3 regions of the Rothia sp. ZJ932 genome follow, and region 1 is predicted to be linked to each of the others. Evidence: riboswitches for the same ligand, from Rfam matches in the RefSeq annotation. Region 1 holds a riboswitch; each other region holds the start of a gene.
The links. Region 1 has a riboswitch for S-adenosylmethionine ahead of JR346_RS09350 (LLM class flavin-dependent oxidoreductase). Riboswitches for the same ligand answer to the same signal wherever they lie in the genome.
Positions count from the first base shown of each region.

Region 1 (3,276 bases):
CGAAGTCCTCAAAAGAGCCGGGTGAGACATGGTAGGCGAGGTTGATGCCGTCAAGACCTCCCTCGTCAACCCAACGCTCAAGCTCATCGGCAACAGTCTGCGGTGAACCCACAATCACCTCACCCATGCCACCGGTGGCGCAGTGAGCGGCGATATCGTTGCGCGTCCACTCGTTCTCTTGGTCCATGAGGGTGAAGGGGGTCAAGAACGACTGAATCGCTTCGGTCTGCACGTACTTGATAGCTTCATCTTCATCGAACTGAGAAAGATCTACACCAGACCAGCCGCCGATAATGCCCTGTGATGATTCAAGGTCAGCATACTTCTTGTACTCTTCGTACTTCGCCTGCGCCTTCTCATCGGTTTCATCAACGATGACAGAGAGCATCGCCAGAATCTTAACGTCATCGCGCTTACGCCCCGCTGCCTCAACTTTTTCGCGGATGCGGTCGGTGAGAAAGCGGGTCAGGTGCGGGCGCAGGGCAGTAATGAAGATAGCTTCAGCGTGTTGAGCTGAGAAGTCCTGCCCACGAGAGGACGCGCCCGCCTGGAAAATCACAGGAGTGCGCTGGGGGCTGGGCTCGCTCAAAGCAATGCCCGGAACCTGGAAGTGCTTACCCTTGTGCAAAATCGGGTGAATCTTAGAAGCATCAGCAAAAACGCCGTTCTCGCGGTCGCGCGGCACTGAGCCGTCCTCCCAGGAACCCTCCCAGAGCTTGTAGCAGACATCCAAGAACTCTTCAGCGATCTCATAGCGCTCATCGTGTTCAATCTGACCGGGCAAACCCTGGTTTTCAGCCGCAGACTGCAGGTAAGAAGTCACCACGTTGAAACCCACACGTCCGCCGGTGAGGTGGTCAAGAGTGGAATAGGAACGCGCCAGAGTGTACGGCTGATTATAGGTCACCGCCGCAGTCACGCCAAAGCCCAGGTGCTCAGTCACCGCAGCCATCGCAGAAATCTGCAAGAAAGGATCACCCACAGGCACCTGAGCGCCATCTTTGAGCACGGGAGCTACCGAGTCTTTGTAGACGTCATACACGCCCACCACATCTGCAATAAAAACCGCATCGAACAGACCCTTCTCGCAGACCTTCGCCAAATCAGTCCAGTACTTAATAGTGTTGTACTCATCAGCACGGTTACGCGGGTGACGCCAGGTACCAAAACTCTGGTGGCTGGTAGTGGTCATATCAAAAGCGTTAACAACAATGCGCTTTTTCTCTTCAGAACCTGTAGCGGTCGTGGGGTTAGCCTGCTCAGCCATGATGCGTTCTCTTTCGGCACGGTTTGAATCTCTTGCAAACCCGCAACCCGTTGCACCGCTCGCCACGGTCTTTTGCGGGAAGGCGCGCCAGGCGCCGTACTTGCCCACGCGCGTCCGCCCGTTTTATTGGGTAGTTGGGACGCACCGTGTGCCTGATCTTCATCTGGGGCACCCCGCTACGGGAGAGGGTTGCCGCCCAACTAGCCAGAGCTTAACGCTGGGTCTCATGATCGTTGATGTCAGCCTACGGCAGGTGTGTTACGGCTGACAATCTATGACGCGACATAACAAATGTGACGGTTTATTGAGGGGTGGACGAGAGAGGGTTCTTGGTGAGTGTTGGGTTTACGCCCGAGCGTTGCGGCTTTTCCCTAACGTTCGGGAGGAACCCCAATGCCCGGAGTGCAGACACCCGGTTACAGCCACCCAGCGTCATAGACTGTCACATTCGTTATCTCTTGTCACGCCTTCGCGGTGTACCTGCCTGTTCCGTACTCTAAACAGTAGATAAGAAGGCAAGACCAAAGGAACTCTTGTGGCACTACCCGCTGATTTCACGTTTTCTGACCCGTTTAATCCCACCCCGAACCCCGCGCTGATTTCTGATGAAGCGCGCATACAGTTTTGGGGCGATCAGGCGCGGGCGCGTCTCACCTGGGGTGTGCCCTTTACCGAGGAGAACACCCACTCCTTCAAGAAACCGGTTTCGCTGGGGCTTGATGCGGACGGCGTAGAACAGTTTACTATTCCCAAAATTAAGTGGTTTGAAGGCGGCAAACTCAACGTTGCCTACAACTGCGTTGATCGTCATGTTGAGGCAGGACGCGGGAACAAGACCGCCCTGCTTTTTGAGGGTGAACCCGGCGACCGCGAGGCGATCTCATACGCAGAACTGCAAAAACGAGTTGCCAAAGCCACCCACGGTCTTGAAAAACTGGGGGTGGCTAAGGGCGATCGCGTAGTCATTTATCTACCGGTGATTCCTGAAACCATTATCTTCACGCTGGCATGTGCCCGCATTGGCGCTATTCACTCCCTCGTGTTTGGTGGTTTCTCTGCCGAGGCACTGCGCTTCCGTGTAGAAGACACCGGCGCCAAGGTACTCATCACCACCGACGGACAGAACCGCCGCGGCTCCGTAGTACCCGTCAAGGTCAACGCCGATGACGCCTGTACGGGCGAAAACAAAATCGAGCACATCATCGTGGTAGACCGCACCGCAGGCACTGCGGAGGCGCGCGCGTCCGTGCCCTGGGCTCAAGACCGCGATGTTTGGTACCACGAGCTCATTGCCAATGTGCCCGACACCCACGAGGCTCCCCTGCACGATGCCGAAGATCCGCTCTTCATCATCTACACCTCCGGCACCACCGGAAAACCCAAGGGTCTAGTACACACCATGGGTGGCTACCTGACGCAGACCGCCTACACTCATGCCCTGCTCTACGATTTGCTACCCGATGTTGAAGGGGAGGACGGCACACGCCGCCCCGATGAGCTTTCCACCGTCAATGACCCCGCCAAGGTTGAGTCAGCCGTCCACTGGTGTACCGCCGACCTTGCCTGGGTGACCGCTCATACCTACGAGATTTACGGGCCGCTAGTCAACGGCGTCACCGAAGTTATCTACGAGGGCACGCCCAACACCCCCACTTTTGAGCGTCATTTTGAGATTCTTGAGCGCTACAAGGTCACCAACTACTACACCGCGCCCACCCTGATTCGCTCCCTCATGGGAGCTTTCCCTCAAGGACCGCAGGCAGGCAAGTTCGACTTCTCCTCGATCAAACTGCTGGGCTCGGTCGGCGAGTCGATCAACCCCGAGGCGTGGCACTGGCTCTACACCCACATTGGCGGGAATAACGCATCCTTCATTGATACCTGGTGGCAGTCAGAAACCGGCTCAACCGTGTGCTCCCCGCGTCCGCACGACCCCCAGTTCGCACCCGCTGGCACTTACCCCGACGGCGCACCGCGCACCTCTCTCAAGCCCGGCTGCGCTACCCGCG
Region 1 is NZ_CP070480.1:2,045,284-2,048,559, forward strand. It holds gene JR346_RS09350 (LLM class flavin-dependent oxidoreductase) at 1-1,267, opposite strand, end outside; SAM riboswitch class IV at 1,359-1,499, opposite strand; gene JR346_RS09355 (AMP-binding protein) at 1,803-3,276, shown strand, end outside.

Region 2 (3,276 bases), 340 kb from region 1:
GACAGGGTGCTCGCGGGTGAGATCAAGGTCAGCGCGGTGCATGATGGATACGGGAATATCGGTTCCGTCGGACGCCTGCGCCCAGACCCGGTAAGCACGGTAATCCTCGCGGTTAAAGCCACCCAAAACCGGGGTTTCCTTGCGCATCTCAAGTACGGCGGTTGCCGGGAAGTAATCGTAGATGCGAGTGGGAGTGACCCACGAACCGTAGCTAAAGCGCACCACGGGAGAGTCTCCGTGCGCGGCACTGAGCGTGCAGGTATAAAGTTCTTCGGTGAAATCGGCAGGTTCGTCAAACTTAGGTGAAGTACCACTGACCATGAGCTCTTGCAGCGCAGAGACAGGGGCAAAAAAGAGTCTGCTCGTGGTGTTAGCGCGGGCAGCAACAACCAGACGGTCGCGGGAAAGCGCCACGCCCTCAACACGCACGGTCTCTTGATGGGGCAGAACCTGAACCCAAGCGTTCTTCAACTGGTTAAAAGGCATCGGGACAGCTGGTGCTAACACCACCTCAGAATTAACTGCCCTAAAGTTATGCACAATGAGCAGGTGCTGACTGCCCGCAACGGTCACAGGCTCAACCCCGTACTGCACACCCTCATTTCGCGAGATGACAGGGGTGAGGTGGGCGGCGTCCACACTATCGAGCGCATCGAGGGCAACCACATACACCTCGGCGAACTCACTATTACCGGCTTCAATAATGAGCGAGGACTGGTCGCTAGAAATTTCGGCACCCAACCAGAAACCCGCGTCCGCTTCATGAAAGAGCAGCTGATCTTTCTGCGTTGAACCCAGTAGATGCCTACGCACCTCATAGGGACGCCACGACTCATCGGCAACCGTATAAATCAGCGATGAACCATCGGGAGTTAGAAAAGAACCCGCAAAAATATTGTCGATAGTTTCATCTAACAGGGTGCCGGTAGAACAGTCCAAGAAATGCTGGGTGTAGCGCTCATCGCCGCTGGAATCAACCGAGAACGCCAGCAGCGCCCCATCGAAACTCACGCTGTAGCCACCCAAAGAAAAGTAGGGTAGCTCGCGGGCGAACTCATTGCAATCGAGTAGCACCTGCTCACCGGCAAGGGCAACGCCCGGTTCAATCACCGGGGGAGTGTAATCGGCAATATCATCGTCAGTAGTGGACGCGGCAACCCGGCACATCACCGGGTACTGCTCACCCTCAACCGAGCGCGCAAAGTACCACCACGAACCCTTACGGGCTGGCACCGAGAGATCAGTTTCAAGGGTACGCTCTTTAATCTCACTGAAAATTGCTTCGCGGAGCGGTTGTTGATCCGCTGTGACCTGCTCAGTGTAGGCATTCTCAGCGTGCAGGTGAGCTAAAACCTCTTCGCTGTCTTTATCGCGCAACCACTCGTAAGAGTCGCTGACACTATCTTCATGAAAAGTGCGAACGGTCGGATGCTGGGCTGCTACGGGGGGCTGATGCGTAACCATAGGGTTTACTTCCTGAGCGATGAGTTCAAATCTTAAAAAATCATTTTACGCTGTGGGCGGTGTTGTAAGAAGCTCATACCCCTGCGCCGAGAACCTGATTTATAGCAGGATCTCGGCGGCTTAATATCTGACGTAATGTTTACACATTAAGAAATCTATTCGGGCTGTCTTGACCGGGCACCGGTGCATACGAAAACATAGAGGCAGGTCATGAGAGCCAGCGCTAAGCCCCAGCTAGCTGGTCGGCAACCCTCCAACCGCGGTGGGGTGCCCTGGGTGAAGACCGGGTAACGACTGCAAGGCTCTAAGCCTTGCAGCACCAAACGTTACAAACGCGGGCTTGATGCGCTTACAGACTCTTTGTCACTCTCAGCAGGTAATACTAAGGGTTCAGATGTACTGTGTGCTCAAGAAACTTTGACCGTGTACGGGTAAAAACAACCCCTGTACGCATCAGCCCCACTAAGAAAAACAAAACTTATTGGAGGCATACATGTCAGAGCGCACTATTCCCACCCCCTCAAACCCCACCGGGTGGAAGTTCGAAACACAGCAGATTCACGCCGGGCAAGAACCCGATGCGGCAACCGGCGCTCGCGCACTGCCGATCTACCAGACTACATCCTTTGTTTTTAAAGACTCTCAGCAGGCAGCAGACCGTTTCGCCCTGGCAGAGCTTGGTCCTATTTACACCCGCATCAACAACCCCACTCAAGAGGCAGTAGAGAAGCGTATTGCAGCCCTTGAAGGCGGTGTGGACGCGCTGCTGCTAGCGTCTGGTCAGGCAGCAACCACCTACGCCCTCATTAACGTAGCGGGCGCAGGCGATCATATTGTTGCATCCCCTTCTCTCTATGGCGGGTCATACAACTTGCTCAAGTACACCTTGAAGAACTTTGGTATCGAAACCACTTTCGTGGAAGATCCTTATGACCTTGAGGCATGGAAAGCAGCGGTCCAGCCCAACACTAAGGCTTTCTTCGGTGAGACCCTGCCGAACCCGCGCGGCGATGTCTTTGATATTGAGGGTGTTGCAGGCGTTGCACATGAGGCGGGAGTGCCCCTAATTGTTGATAACACCATTCCCACCCCCTACCTACTGAACCCCATCCAGTGGGGCGCGGACGTCGTGGTTCATTCTGCCACTAAATACTTGGGTGGGCACGGTACGTCGGTTGGTGGTGTCATCGTTGATTCGGGCAACTTCGATTACGGTAAAGACCCCGAGAAGTTCCCCCTGTTCAACACCCCGGACGAGGGATACGGCGGGTTGGTCTACGCCCGTGATCTGGGACCGGATTCACCCTTTGGCGTCAACGTCTCCTACATCATCAAAGCCCGCGTGGGACTGTTGCGCGATTTAGGTTCGTCAATCTCACCCACCAACGCCTTCAACATTGCTATTGGTCTTGAAACCCTCTCGCTGCGCGTGGAACGCCACATTGAGAACACTCGCAAAGTCGCTGAGTACCTTGGAACCCACGAAGCTGTTGAATCGGTGACATGGGCGGGGCTACCCTCATCGCCCTACTACGAGCTGGCACAGAAATACATTCCCAACGGCCCCGGCGCGGTGCTGGGCTTCACCCTCAAAAACGCTGATGCCACTACCGCCCAGAACTTCGTCGACGCCTTGCACCTTCACTCCTTGTTGGTCAATGTGGGCGACGTGCGCTCGCTGGTGGTACACCCGGCATCAACCACCCATTCGCAGTCCACTGATGAGGAGCTTGCCGCCATCGGTATTAATCCTGCCTTTATTCGCCTGTCGGTGGGTATTGAGCACATCGATGACATCCTTGCTGACCTCGA
Region 2 is NZ_CP070480.1:1,702,758-1,706,033, reverse strand. It holds gene JR346_RS07805 (S9 family peptidase) at 1-1,464, opposite strand, end outside; SAM riboswitch class IV at 1,671-1,805, shown strand; gene JR346_RS07800 (O-acetylhomoserine aminocarboxypropyltransferase/cysteine synthase family protein) at 1,958-3,276, shown strand, end outside.
Region 2: another riboswitch for S-adenosylmethionine. It lies ahead of JR346_RS07800 (O-acetylhomoserine aminocarboxypropyltransferase/cysteine synthase family protein); the one in region 1 lies ahead of JR346_RS09350 (LLM class flavin-dependent oxidoreductase).

Region 3 (3,276 bases), 180 kb from region 1:
GTACCCTACCGGGCAGGAGCAGTAGCTAGAAAAAGCCAAAGAACCGGGGATCGTGGTTGCTGGAAAGGTAACGCTCGTTTCATAGGTTTGAGCGCCGCTGCCACTAACTTTCCCTGCAAGGACGCGGGTGGTGGAGTCGAAGCTGTAACGCTGCACTTGCCCTTGCCGCATGTAGCCCTGCCCGCGGGTGTACGCCCCGTGCCCTACCTGCCTCAAGATAGTTGGTGCTGTCACCGGAATATCGGGGAAGGGCTGCGAGGACTCCACGAGCGTCCTTTCAAAGTAAGGGTCTTAACAGAACACCACGCTACTACGCTCAGTGATAAGCGCGGTAGCGTGGGCGTTTCGTGCGGTTTATTTTGATTCTGCTTTGGCGGGTATTGCCTCTGCGTTACTCACTGCCAGGGAGTGAATAGTTCCGATGGGCTTTCGTACATCAGATTCGGGGGAGACCTGGGTCTTGAACCAGGTGGAAATCAGGTAGCGGTCTCGGTGGGTCACTGAGAGTTGGAATTTCTGCCCGCGGTAGGTGCCAGCGAGTGTTACTGTGCCGCTCTGTGGGTCAATAGAAGGCGACCGCAAGGAGTACTGGTCAGCAGCTTGAGGGTAAACAGCTTTGAGAGCGTTAGAACAGGAATTGGTTTGGTTTTTGATTTCGGCAAAAAGGTTGGCAGCATCGCTTGCTGAGGGGGTAGCAACCACTTGGCTGTACCCGGCGATCTGGTTAACGTCGCTTTGACCGATCAGGATTTCTCGACGGTCAATGGAAGACACGAGCCAGTCTTCTGAGGGCGTGGCGATCAGACCGGGCGCTACTTGCTCGTAGGCTGCACAACGGTCAATGCTTTCTTGAATAGCTGTTGCGTTGTCAGTGAGCTGATCGGCGTTCCACAGGGCATTGCGGGGGGAGGATTTGAACCATGACTGAGGTTCAAATTTTTCAATAATGGGATTAGCAATTAAATAGCTAAAAGTTTCTTTATCTGAAATTTGCGATTGGGTAGGAATAATGCCCGCAATTTCATTGGCATCTGCTTGGGCTATTCCTGCGGTATTCAGGGACGCAGGCGCGTCCGCCTCAGCGTTCATGTTTCCACACGCTGATAAAACACCCACTGAGAGTACGCCAGCTGTTGCTAAGGCGCGGTGCATGAGTGTTTTCACGTGAAAATCCACCTTCGGTAAAAGAATAAAGAATATCTTACAAGTGTAGGAACAATTTCTAGATAACTACAATGTGCCCTGTTTGTGAAATTAGACATGCGTATCTTTAGGCGTGTTTCTGTGGCGTAGGTAGCTGGCAACCGAAAAAATGCCCGTATCAAGCGGATGATGGGCGTATATAACGGGTAAGGTGTACGCACGGCGGTCAAGTCTTGAGCGCAACCATCGAAGCTGCATCGCAGGCTCTGCGAAGATTTTTTGACAAAAACACTTGCAAATTTCTGTGCGCCTTGCCATGATTGAAACAGCTTCAAGAGTTTCAACTGACAAGCTCCGACTTTAGTTGAACGCCAACCCCATGTTCACGGGTGGCTCGGATGACGAAGCGGTCTGTATTCACGCATACATGCGTCACGATTGGTACAGGCAAGAGCAGCGTTTCGAAAGGAATGCGCGGTATCTTCTGCGCAACATGGCAATGCCTACAACAACAATCCGCCCTACCGAATCTTTTGCACGGGATTTGGTATCTGCTTCTGTTCCTGCACGTGGGGGTTACTCTGCGATTAGCATTCAGGATTACACCCGCATCTCAAATGCTCGTGGGGAGTTCCTGAATTTCTTGCTCACCCCTAACCCTGCCGGTATTCCCTCCACTGACTACGGTGTACTGAAAGCAGCATGAGCGCAGCCGGTTTACTGCTTGATTCTGATGTTCTTGCCGAGATTCGCAAGGCAGAACCCAACCCGCAGGTTGTAGCTTTCTTACGGCGCAACTCGTATAAGGTGCTTTACATTTCGGTGTTGAGCTTGGGCGAGTTGAAGGGACTTTACCCGTATTCCGAGACCGAGCGGTGGATCGCTGAACTGGTAGATAGGTTCGGCAAACACGTTCTTGATATTGACGCTGCGGTTGCTTTGGAATGGGCAGGACGTCACGCTGAAGTGAAGTTGCACGCTGTAGGTTCTGCAACGGCAACGCCTCTACCCACTGCTGCTCTAGAGGGGCTGATGGCGGCGACTGCCACCGTCCACCATCTAGAGATTGCAAGTTCTAAAGCTGAGGTTTACCGTCAGTGGGGTGTGGAGGCCCGCAACCCTTTCCTCGAGGTCTAAAGCTACAGAGCCTTCCGTGCATTAGTAATTGCGAGTTCTCGCTACCAGCTCGGTGGCAAGAGCTGCGGGCATTATCTTTTGCACCGCTACCAACACCTTGTAGGGCAGTGACGGAACACATACTGCTTTACCCTTCAGATTAGCGTCGATAGCCTCGCGTACGATCTGTTCGGGGGTGAGCCAGAAAATGCCCGGTAACATGGGTTCATCAACCCCCATAGCTCCGTGGAACCCGGTGCGGGTGAGACCGGGGCACACTGCGGTGACAGAAATGCCACGGGGTGCATACTGCAGGTGCGCTGACTCGCTGAGCGTCACCAAAAAACGCTTCACCGCAGAGTAGGTGCCGTTGGGCATGAACGCCGCCACCGATGCCACATTAATAACCCTGCCCCGACCGCGGGTGAGCATCTGCTGGCAAGCAACGTGCATGAGCTGCAAGGGAACTTTCGCCAGTACCTCAACCTGCTGCGCATGCTCGTGTACACTCGCGTTCTCAAAAGCCTTACCCAAGCCGAACCCTGCATTGTTAATAAGAATTTCTACAGGTTTGGCGGCGTCACTCAAGCGTTCCGTTACCTGTTCAACCTCGTGGGGCACCGCTAGATCAGCGGTAAGAATTTCAACCTCCACCCCGTAGCGGTGGGTCAGCTGTTGAGCTAAAGACTCCAGCGCAGAACGGTTGCGACCGTGAATCACCAGATGGTAGCCACGCTGGGCATATTGCCGGGCAAACTCACGGCCAATGCCAGCAGAGGCTCCGGTAATCAGTACAAAAGGTTCAGAAGAAAGTGTCATAGTGGTTCAACTCTATCTGCCACACAGTAACTGTTCGGTGTGAACTTGCACAAAAACGGGGGTATTTCGCCTCAAATAGTGGCTCGAAGCTCACACGGTGGGGGAGTTCATGACAAGATGTTAGGGATGAAAACCCCTGCCTCCTCACCCCAGACCGCGCCAGCTCGCACGATTCCTATGCCTTTGTGGCTTCAAGGG
Region 3 is NZ_CP070480.1:1,860,327-1,863,602, reverse strand. It holds gene JR346_RS08500 (DEAD/DEAH box helicase) at 1-267, opposite strand, end outside; gene JR346_RS08495 (hypothetical protein) at 355-1,164, opposite strand; SAM riboswitch class IV at 1,473-1,603, shown strand; gene JR346_RS08490 (nuclease PIN) at 1,643-1,849, shown strand; gene JR346_RS08485 (plasmid stabilization protein) at 1,846-2,280, shown strand; gene JR346_RS08480 (SDR family oxidoreductase) at 2,302-3,078, opposite strand; gene JR346_RS08475 (DUF6350 family protein) at 3,205-3,276, shown strand, end outside.
Region 3: another riboswitch for S-adenosylmethionine. It lies ahead of JR346_RS08490 (nuclease PIN); the one in region 1 lies ahead of JR346_RS09350 (LLM class flavin-dependent oxidoreductase).